One region of the Neobacillus sp. PS2-9 genome, then DNA from elsewhere that is predicted to be linked to it. Evidence: predicted binding sites of a transcription regulator. Region 1 holds the regulator's gene; each other region holds the start of a gene.

The links. Region 1 encodes Rex, which represses fermentation and respiration genes when NADH is low (regulators of the CRP and FNR family bind a similar motif). Its sites were predicted from a motif close to TTGTGAAATATTTCACAA; they were not measured.
Region 2: RCG25_RS12160 (hydrogenase small subunit) is a predicted target of Rex. The motif match lies at 1,814-1,831, and genes of this name have one in related genera.
Region 3: RCG25_RS10170 (TorD/DmsD family molecular chaperone) is a predicted target of Rex. The motif match lies at 1,701-1,718, and genes of this name have one in related genera.

What each region holds. Positions count from the first base shown of each region.
Region 1 covers NZ_CP133269.1:4,961,753-4,965,036, forward strand. The annotation lists gene RCG25_RS24720 (cytoplasmic protein) at 1-142, opposite strand, end outside; gene RCG25_RS24725 (polymer-forming cytoskeletal protein) at 158-877, opposite strand; gene RCG25_RS24730 (YhbD family protein) at 890-1,513, opposite strand; gene RCG25_RS24735 (redox-sensing transcriptional repressor Rex) at 1,643-2,296, opposite strand; gene moaC (cyclic pyranopterin monophosphate synthase MoaC) at 2,331-2,828, opposite strand; gene RCG25_RS24745 (ABC-F family ATP-binding cassette domain-containing protein) at 2,997-3,284, shown strand, end outside.
Region 2 covers NZ_CP133269.1:2,408,051-2,411,334, reverse strand. The annotation lists gene RCG25_RS12170 (VanW family protein) at 1-187, opposite strand, end outside; gene RCG25_RS12165 (hypothetical protein) at 472-888, shown strand; gene RCG25_RS12160 (hydrogenase small subunit) at 943-1,788, opposite strand; gene RCG25_RS12155 (proline dehydrogenase family protein) at 2,066-3,052, opposite strand.
Region 3 covers NZ_CP133269.1:2,017,852-2,021,135, forward strand. The annotation lists gene RCG25_RS10150 (NAD-dependent epimerase/dehydratase family protein) at 1-427, shown strand, start outside; gene cspD (cold-shock protein CspD) at 616-816, shown strand; gene RCG25_RS10160 (cold-shock protein) at 955-1,158, shown strand; gene RCG25_RS10165 (DUF6509 family protein) at 1,194-1,487, opposite strand; gene RCG25_RS10170 (TorD/DmsD family molecular chaperone) at 1,734-2,405, shown strand; gene RCG25_RS10175 (DMSO/selenate family reductase complex A subunit) at 2,398-3,284, shown strand, end outside.

The DNA of each region.
Region 1 (3,284 bases):
CCTCACTTGTTCCATATACATGAAAGCTGGAGCAGTCGACGTTATTGACGATGGTTCCTTCTCCTCTTATGCTGATTTTTCTATATTGGCCGCCAGGATAACTCCCCGAACCATTTATGATCAGGTTACTGGTTTTCTCCATTTTCCTACCCCCCTATTACACTTTGATACTTTCTTTGACGACAGCATTTTTATGTTGTGAAAAATCTTCCCGGTACTCTACGACACCAATTTGGCAATTCCGGCCAATCTTTACCTGATTCCCCCGTACCACCTTGGCAATGGTATTCTCTAGTTCAATTTTGTCTCCTTCAATGAATTCCACTTCGAGCTGAGTGGAAAACAACGGTTTAATGAGACTTTCGAAAAAGGAACCTCTATGTTTCACCAAAATGGTTTCACCGCCGATTTCTTTTGCCTTACATGGGCCATGAAGTTGAATCGTAATTTGTTCGGCATTTAATAACCCGCCTATAGCAAATTGAGAATCTGCTTTAAAAATCTCTGCCTCACAATCTCCTTCTACCCTTAACACCCCATTAATTTTGATTTCCTCACTTTTGACTTTTCCACCAACAGACGCCTTGCCGGAAACCTTTAATTTTTTCACATATAGATTTTCGCCAATCTTTGCCGTTCCATCTATCGATAGTTGCTGGGATTCAATCGTTCCCTTGACCTTTGCTTTACCGTTTATTTTCGTCTGTTCACTTGTCACATTCCCATCCACGGTCCCGAAGCCATTACTTTCAAACTCCACGCAATCAACATCACTGTTAACCGTTCCGAATCCATTCAATATGACCTGGCGGAACGCCCCACCATTTGAAGCACCGAAACCATTGATGACTAAGTCTCCTCTTTCCTTCATATCCATGTATATTCTCCTTTATAATAATTTTGCTTTGATCTCTTCCATACACGACATCAGTGAGAGCTGCACAACCATTTTCGTCCCCAAATCCATATGCATCGCTTCTGCGTTAATGAGCAAGAGACACGATGACACCCCAAGTTTCCTTGTTATGACTAATTCACAGCTTTTTTGTTTGATTAAAGCAGCATGCTCCTTTAACACCTGAAGCAGCATCTTTCCTTCATCTTGATTAATCTCACCAGATTGCAGAAGCTTCTCAAGCACATATACTTCAAGCATCCTAGTAATCGTAAACGTAGGGCTTCCTTTTTCATTCTCAAGGTAAAAATTCATAACAGCAGATGAAACAATGTTACGTTTTACTAGCTCGTCTTTTCCTAGCTGCAAGTCAGAAATATTTGGTGAAAACATGTCTGCCAGTTCATCTAGTGATAAATTTTCTTTCATTGTTTGGATTTTATTGATTCTTTCTAGGATCTTCTCTTTTGGAAAAAAGGTCTCCTGCCCAGTAAAGGTTGATTTACGTATGAACCATTCTTCTGGAATAAGGTCCTTTCGCTTCCATCTATATAACTGTCCATAGGAAATTCTCGCAAATTCTAATAGGTCTTTTTTTGAGATTAACTCCTCACTCATGATAAAAACCCCTTTCTATTTATCAATGTAACATAACACTGTTACGCGTGTAAAGTTATAACTTACAAATTTTTGCAATAAAAACACCTCCTACGATTGAATCATCGTAAGAGGCCTTATTATCATGTTCTATTCCTCTACATCCACTGTTGGATAGTGCTTTAAAAAGTAAACCAATGATTGCAGTTCCACTGCCAGGTCAATATGGTGAACCCGAATCGACCCTGGTACATTTAACCGAGCAGGCGTAAAGTTTAGAATCCCTTTAACTTCCGCTTTTACCAGTCGGTCCGTTATCATTTGCGCAACAGGAGCTGGCACCGTTAAAATAGCCACCTGAATATCACTATTTTCTAATACCTTCTCCAAATCATCCATATGATGAACTGGAACTTCGCGAATCGTTGTACCCATTTTTTCCGGATCGACATCAAACGCGACCTCGATCTTCGTGTTGTTATTTTTTAAAAAGTTATAATTTAAAAAGGCAGTCCCCAAATTACCGACCCCAATTAACGCAACCTTTGTTAATTCATCCTGATCCAGCGTTTTCCGGAAAAAGGTTAACAAATAATTAACATTATAGCCATACCCCTTCTTACCTAATGCCCCAAAATAGGAAAAGTCACGGCGAATCGTTGCCGAGTCTACCTTTACCGCTTCACTTAACTCTGCAGATGAAACTCTTTGTTTGCCGGAAGTATGCAGGTTCTTTAAAAATCGATAATAGAGGGGCAGCCGTTTCGCTGTCGCCTGTGGTATTTTCATCGTTTCGTTACTCATATTCTCCCACACCCCATGAATGGTTTTTTAACTCTTATTTAACCTGTTCATTTCTTCTAAAATCACCGTTTTTACCGCCTGTTTTTTCCACTAAATAGGTTGGCCCAATAACCATCCCTTTATCGACTGCCTTGCACATATCATAAACGGTTAAAGCACAAGTAGATGCAGCTGTGAGCGCTTCCATTTCCACACCTGTATTCCCCTTTGTTTTCACCGCTGCCTCAATATGTAATTGAAAGTTCCCTGTTTGCTCCTCTTCCCATGCAAAAGAAATATTCACACCTGTCAGTGGGATGGGATGACACATAGGAATAATATCCCATGTTTTTTTTGCCGCCATCACGGCTGCAACTTGGGCAACAGCTAGTACATCGCCCTTCTTCATCTCATGATGGGTTATTTTGTAAAAAATCTCTTTACTTACAGTTATGCTAGAATGAGCAAGAGCAGTACGTGCTGTCTCAGGCTTATCGCTGACATCTACCATCTTTGCTCTGCCTTCTTCATTAAAATGCGTAAATTCGGCCATATAAAAAATCCTCCTACCAAAAAATAATACACTATTTTTCCTTTTATGTGTGTGAAACTTTGAACGAATCACTAGATTTTTTAAAAGAACAGCACCTAGAAGAGTCCGAGTTATTGCTGTCATTCCGCTTATACGGTACACTAGTCCTAAGTAATAGAGGTGAATAAAATGATTTTATTGCAAGTAAATCAATTACAAAAATATTATGGTGCTGACCTTATTTTATCGAATATAAAGCTAGAATTACAAACGAGAGACCGTGTGGCCCTAGTTGGCCGTAATGGTGCCGGAAAATCGACCTTATTAAAGATTATTGCCGGACATTTGTCTCATGATGGCGGCGAAATCATCAAACCAAAAGAAGTAACCATTGGGTACTTAGCTCAAAACACAGGATTAGAATCCAAATTGACCATTTGGGACGAAATGTTAACCGTATTTGAACCCCTTCAAATC
Region 2 (3,284 bases), 2.6 Mb from region 1:
TAACAACAATTTGCTTAGGTTCCTCTACCTTCGGTGGTTCTTCTTTCGGCTGTTTTTCGGATTGCTTTTGAGGTTGTATTACCTTTTTTTCCTGTGCCACCTCTTTTGTTGTTCCCTCTGTACACCCCGTCAATCCTATCAGACTACTAATGACAAAAATTGAAATAGCCCAATTTCGTTTGCTCATTGCCCCAACTACTCCTCTTATTAGTTATTCAGTGGTGTTCTAATCCCAATTTATTGATCACTATGGGATTCAATTCCATTCACCCATTTTATTCGTCAAGGCATGTCATTATTACTGTGGCTATATCGATACAATCCGATTGCTTTTCCGTCACCCATAATAAAGTATGGTATAATAAGAATAGAAGGGATTAGAATGAGCGTTGTTATACAAGAAGGTTTCTAACTACACCACCATTCTTAATTCATTAAGATAGAAAAATAATTGGAAAAAAGGTGCTATACATGGACGGTTCGATTGAAACGGTTTATTTCTTAGAAAATCCTGAGAGGAATATGATTAAATTTGCAACTGGGAAACAGCTACGTTATGAGGATGTAATAAAAGAGGTTTTTGGGGTTGCGAGTATCAATGATTTACACATGATGATTCAGTTTAATAAAGGTTTTCAAACAAGTATTTGTAATTGTCATGGAATCAGTGAGAAAAGTATTACTTTAGATCGAATCATTAGGATTGCATCTAAAACAGATTTACTTCGTTTCAAGCAACTAATATTGGAGCAAATGACCACTGGAGAAGAAGAGTCAAACATAAACCCCTCTACGTGTCCCTTCGATCTTAGAATAAAGCTTCAAGAAGGCATATTCCAATGGGATGATACTAATTTTTCTTATAATGCCGTAAAACCTGGTGCCTAACCTTTGTGATTGTAATAACCACAAAGGCTAGGTGCCTTTTTTAATCCAGATTGATTACTTTTTTCGCTTGCCATAAAATCCTCCTTTGTCCCAGAATCCTCTTTCAGAACAGCCAATACACGAAAATCCCGCAGAAATACAGCGGTCATACCCCATTGATTCACAAGCATTGAAAGCAGTTGGACCCTTGCAGCCAATTTTAAATAAACAATACCCCTTCCTAGCTCCTTCATCATCATAAGATTCTGCAAATAATTTTTGATCAAAATAAGGTTTGCGGTGGCAAGCCATGTGCACAGTAGTTTGATAATACACTTTAGGTCGCAGTTTTTTGTCAAGTTCTGGCAATTTACCATGAAAATGAACATGTAATAATGTACCTATAATAACCTCCGGAATAGGGGGACAGCCGGGAACAAGTGCAACAGGTACTTCCTCGGGAATGATTGCTCTGATGTCAACAGCATTGGTCGGGTTTTTTCCTGCAGCTGGAATTCCACCCCAAGCAGAGCAGCTTCCAAATGCAATAACTGCTTTAGCACGTTTAGCTGCATGGATAATTTTCTCTCTAACAGATTTACCCCCAATCATAAGAAACTCATCACTGCCTGGAATACTACCTTCAATTGCAAGGATATACTCTCCACTATATTTTTCAAAAATGGATTCCTTATGGGCTTCTACTCGATCCCCACTGGCCACAGAAAGGAGTTCACTGTATTCTAATGAGATAAAATTGAGGATTGTGTCCAAGGTAGTTGGTTCAAATGATCGGGTAAACGCTTCCTTACAACCAGTACAATCTAGTGCACTAATCCATATAACCGGAAGACGCTGTTTTGTTTTAATCAGCATATCTTCATTAACATTGATTGCCTCTAACCAATTATATTGAGTCATAAAAGAAATCTCCTCTATTTAAATATTGTTCAGCATTTCACATATATTCGAATGACAACTCCTATTTTTCCTTATAATTGAAGTGTATTGTGTAAATACATTATTGTCCATGAGTTTGACAAACGTTTAAAAAAAGTTCTTATTCCTAATTTCACTATGTAAAAAATAAAATGTACATTTCCTTAAATGGGACCATCGATAAATTCTTTAGAATATATATGGTCAATTCGATAATAAAAAATCCTCACATCAATTTGATGGGAGGATTTTGTCTGTATTATTTTCTTTTTTTCTTGGTTTGCTTGTTAGTCATTTTACCTAATAAGAATGCACCTGCTGCTACACCAATAATTGTATTTGTTTTTTTGTTGAAAACTTGTTTAGCAACAAGATTTAAGTTTTGTGGCCGTTCAGCTAGACGTCTCATGAAATATCCATACCAGTCATTACCAAAAGGAACATATGTGCAGAAATTGTATCCTTCACTTGCCAACTTTAATTGCAGCTCTTTTCTAAATCCATATAACATTTGGAACTCGTACTTGTCATTTGGGATATTGTTCTTTTTAACAAAATCCTTTAAGTAGTTTATTATTCTATGGTCATGAGTAGCAATTGATGTAAATTTACCATTTAATAAATGCCATTCAGATATTTTAATAAAATTAGCATCAATATCATTTTTATCTTGGTAAGCGATTTCTGGTGATTCTTTATACGCACCTTTTACAATTCGGATGCGATAATTTTTATATCTTTCTATATATTCTTGCGCCTGATGGAAATAAGACTGAATAACTGTTCCAACGTTATCGTACTCTAAAGAAAGATCGTCAAGTAAATCAAATGTAGGACTTAAATGACTATAATCCTCCATATCTATATTTACAAAGATACCATAACGGTTTGCTAGATCAACAATTTCTCTTAAGTTATTTAAACAGAAAGAATATTCAATATCTAAGCCCAATTGAGTAGGTTTTAAAGAAATATGCGCATCCACTTTATGTTCATGAATCGCTTCAATTACATTAAGGATTTGTTCTTTTGCAGCATTTGCCTCTTCTTCATTAAAAACGAACTCTCCTAAATTATCCACTGTACAAGAAATTCCGTGTGAGTTCAGCTCTTTTATACTTTTAATAACTTCTTCAATATTCGTTCCTGCAACGACACTTTGTGCCCCCATTTTTAAACCATATTTTTTAGCAGCACTATTTAGAAATTGGTTTTGAGATAAACTCATAAAAATATCTTTCAACATAGCGATTACTCCTTGCAGTGATTTTTATATCATCATTATAGCATACGCTTTCAATAAAATTTATTTTGCGAATATTCCAACTTAATGTCGAAGAATTTGGCTGGGTTTTTGTTCAATTTTCATGACTAATATATGATGATATCCCACAAGGAAAGCTCATTTCTATAATAGAAATGAGCTCGCTATTATTCTTTCAACTTCTATTTCTCTTCTATTTGTACCCAAACTAAGG
Region 3 (3,284 bases), 2.2 Mb from region 1:
CGTTCGTTTTCCACTTGTCATAGGTAAAGACGATTATACGAATAGACTCAAGTTTCATGTAGACAGGGTCTTAGATAGGAAGCCAATAGGCATTAAATTTCCGGATGCGAAATACAGTTTTATTACATCAGATGAAGCAGCTAAATTCCTTTTACATATGGGGCGTGATGTGTTTACAGGACCTATTAATCCAGGGTGTAAGGCCGATATTTCCTTAAGGAGTTTTCTTGGGAAAATAGAGGAAATAACCGGGGAAGCAGCAGACATAACTTCAGAAGTAACAAAGGAAAATTCCTCACCATATGGTATGGATGGTTCTTGGTCTATTAATACTAACAGAGTGAACCATTTAGGATACCAATTTACTGATTTAAATGAGGTATTGGATGAATTAATTCAGTATTTTATGAGAGTTAAAATAAATTGACTATTAGTGTAAAGTGTAATAAACTAAAATTACGCTTATAAGTTCGTTAAATATTTATTCGTTTAAGTAGCCGTAACTGCACGGAAATGTGGGTGATGTCTATTGCCCAAACGTGACAGTACGTCTTTTTTATTATTTTTAAATGTTCAGATAAACTTAAAGTGAACAAAATCTTGGGGGTTATATTGATGAGTAACGGTAAAGTAAAATGGTTTAATGCAGAAAAAGGTTTTGGATTTATTGAAGCAGAAGGCGGTCAAGATGTATTTGTTCACTTTTCAGCTATCCAATCAGAAGGCTTTAAAACATTAGAAGAAGGCCAATCAGTTTCTTTTGAAATCGTTGAAGGCGCTCGCGGACCACAAGCTTCTAACGTAAAATCAGCTTAATCTTTAGAAAATAAAAGGGTGATGCATACGACTAAAGCATCACCTTTTTATCTATATTTTTTCACTAGAAAAAGAGCTTTAGAGCTAACAAACAAAGTGTTCATACCATTTATTAACTAAGTACAAGGGGTGATCGTTTTGGCATTTGGTAGAAAAAATGATGAAGAAATAAAATTAGAAGAAACGAAAATTTGGGAATGTACTTCTGATGCTTGTAAATGTTGGATTCGCGACAATTTTAAGAGTACTGAAGTACCCCTCTGTCCTATTTGTAAAAGTGAAATGAGACAAACGACGAAAGAACTACAGGTAATTCATAACCATAGTAAAAATTTTATGTGATTTTTCAAAACAGGGAGCTAGACTCCCTGTTTTTTTTATTCTACAGCGTTTTCTCTACAATAAGCTAAGACAAGCTCTTCTTCGTCTTCTTCCAGTTCGAAATCAAGAACTTTTTCACTTTCGCGCTCATAGAAATAATAATTAGTAATCTTGTCTCCATTTTCATCAGAAACGTAAATTACTTTTAACCCTACTCCCTTCTCGGAATATAGCTCGTCCTCTTCTTCCACATCAAGTTCTATAAAAAATTCATATCGGTCACCTGAAAGTAAACCAAATGGATCTTCAAGTTTTTCAACTTCATGACCTGTAATATTCAAGGGAATCATCCTTTTCTTTTTATTCGGCTTTATTATTATACACATATTTTTGTCATAACAGAAAAAGATGTGTATCAAATTTTAAGTAACATTAAAATTACTTTAAGGAATTTGAATTTATTGTGAATTATTGCACAAAGTTAATCAAACTAAAAAAGTTTAAGGTAAGATAAACATATAAGGAATAATGGGAAAAAGTAGGTGAAAAAATTTTCAGATATATTGTGAATAACTTCACAAATAGGAGAGGGTAAAATGGCTAACATGGCCGCGTCAGTACATATGGAGTTGTTACAGCCTCTATTAAAGTCTAGAAAGAATTTTTATCAACTGCTTCATTTATTATTTCAAATGCCAACTAGTGGTATTAAATATTTTGAGATTCGCGATAAAGGCAATTTACAAGAATTAGAAGAAATTCATGAGGGCGGTAAAATATTAAGTGATTTTTTTCAACATCTACCCAACAAGTATCTCGAGAAAGAGCGAGAAGAATATCAACGCCTTTTCATTGGGCCGGGACCATTACCTGCGCCACCATGGGAGTCATATTATCGGAGTAAAGAGCAACTCCTATTTGAGGAATGGACCTATCAAGTTAGAGAACAATATCATCAAATTGGACTCAAATATGTGAGAGAAAATAATGAGCCAGATGATCATTTATTACTAGAATTGGAGTTTATGATTAATCTTATTGATTTATGCTTGTTGGAAACCCAGTATGATCGGTTTATTGAATTAATTTCTAGTCAACACCAGTTTCTTGAAAAACATTTAACAGTTTGGATTCCATACTTTTGTAAACGAGTAATTCAAACTACCAATAGTCAATTATTTTTAGGAGCAGCCATGCTCCTTGATGATTTTATCAATGATGACTTAACAACTTTATATGAGATGAAGGAGGCATTAGCCGATGTCTGAAAATGGCCATATTAGCAAACTTCTAAAAAATAAAATGCAGAGAAGAACATTTTTAAAATGGTCTAGTACAATTGGAATTCCTGTTATAGCTGGAGGAGTAGGTACCAAGTTGTTAGTGGAGCGCCAACAAAAAGAGGAAGTATCAAGTGCAAAAGTAGAAGAAAAGATTGTTTCTACCTGCAGTATTAATAATTGCGGCGGACGCTGTGTCATTAAGGCGCATGTGAAAGATGGCGTAGTTGTTAGGGTCACCACGGACACGCAGGAAAGTGGTGACTTGTCCACCCTTCCATTACGGGCTTGCGTTAGGGGAAGAAATTACCGGAGTTTGTTGTACCATCCAGACCGCTTAAAATATCCGATGAAGCGAGTTGGAAAAAGAGGAGAAGGAAAATTTGAAAGAATCTCCTGGGAGGAAGCAATCGAAACCATTGCAACTGAAGTGAAACGAATTGGCGACCATTACGGTCCAGAGTCTAGATATGTAAACTATGCATCCGGTCAGAGCTGGGGGTTACATGGAGGTAAAAATGCAGCCAGAAAGCTTTTATCACTTACTGGTGGCTTTTTAAATTACCGTAATGATTATAGTTCAGGGGCAGGAAATGTAGCAACCCCATACACATATGGTACAAACAATTCAGGCAGCAGTTTTGATTCACTCTTACACTCTAAATATATTATTCTGTGGGGACAAAATCCTTCCGAAATGATATTTTCAACCCCTTATAGGGAGTATTTGATGCAGGCAAAAAAAAATGGGGCAAAAATTATTGTTATTGATCCTAGATATACAGATACTGCTATAGCGTTCGCGGATGAATGGATTCCCATTCTCCCTACAACTGATAATGCCATGATGGATGCAATGGGTTATGT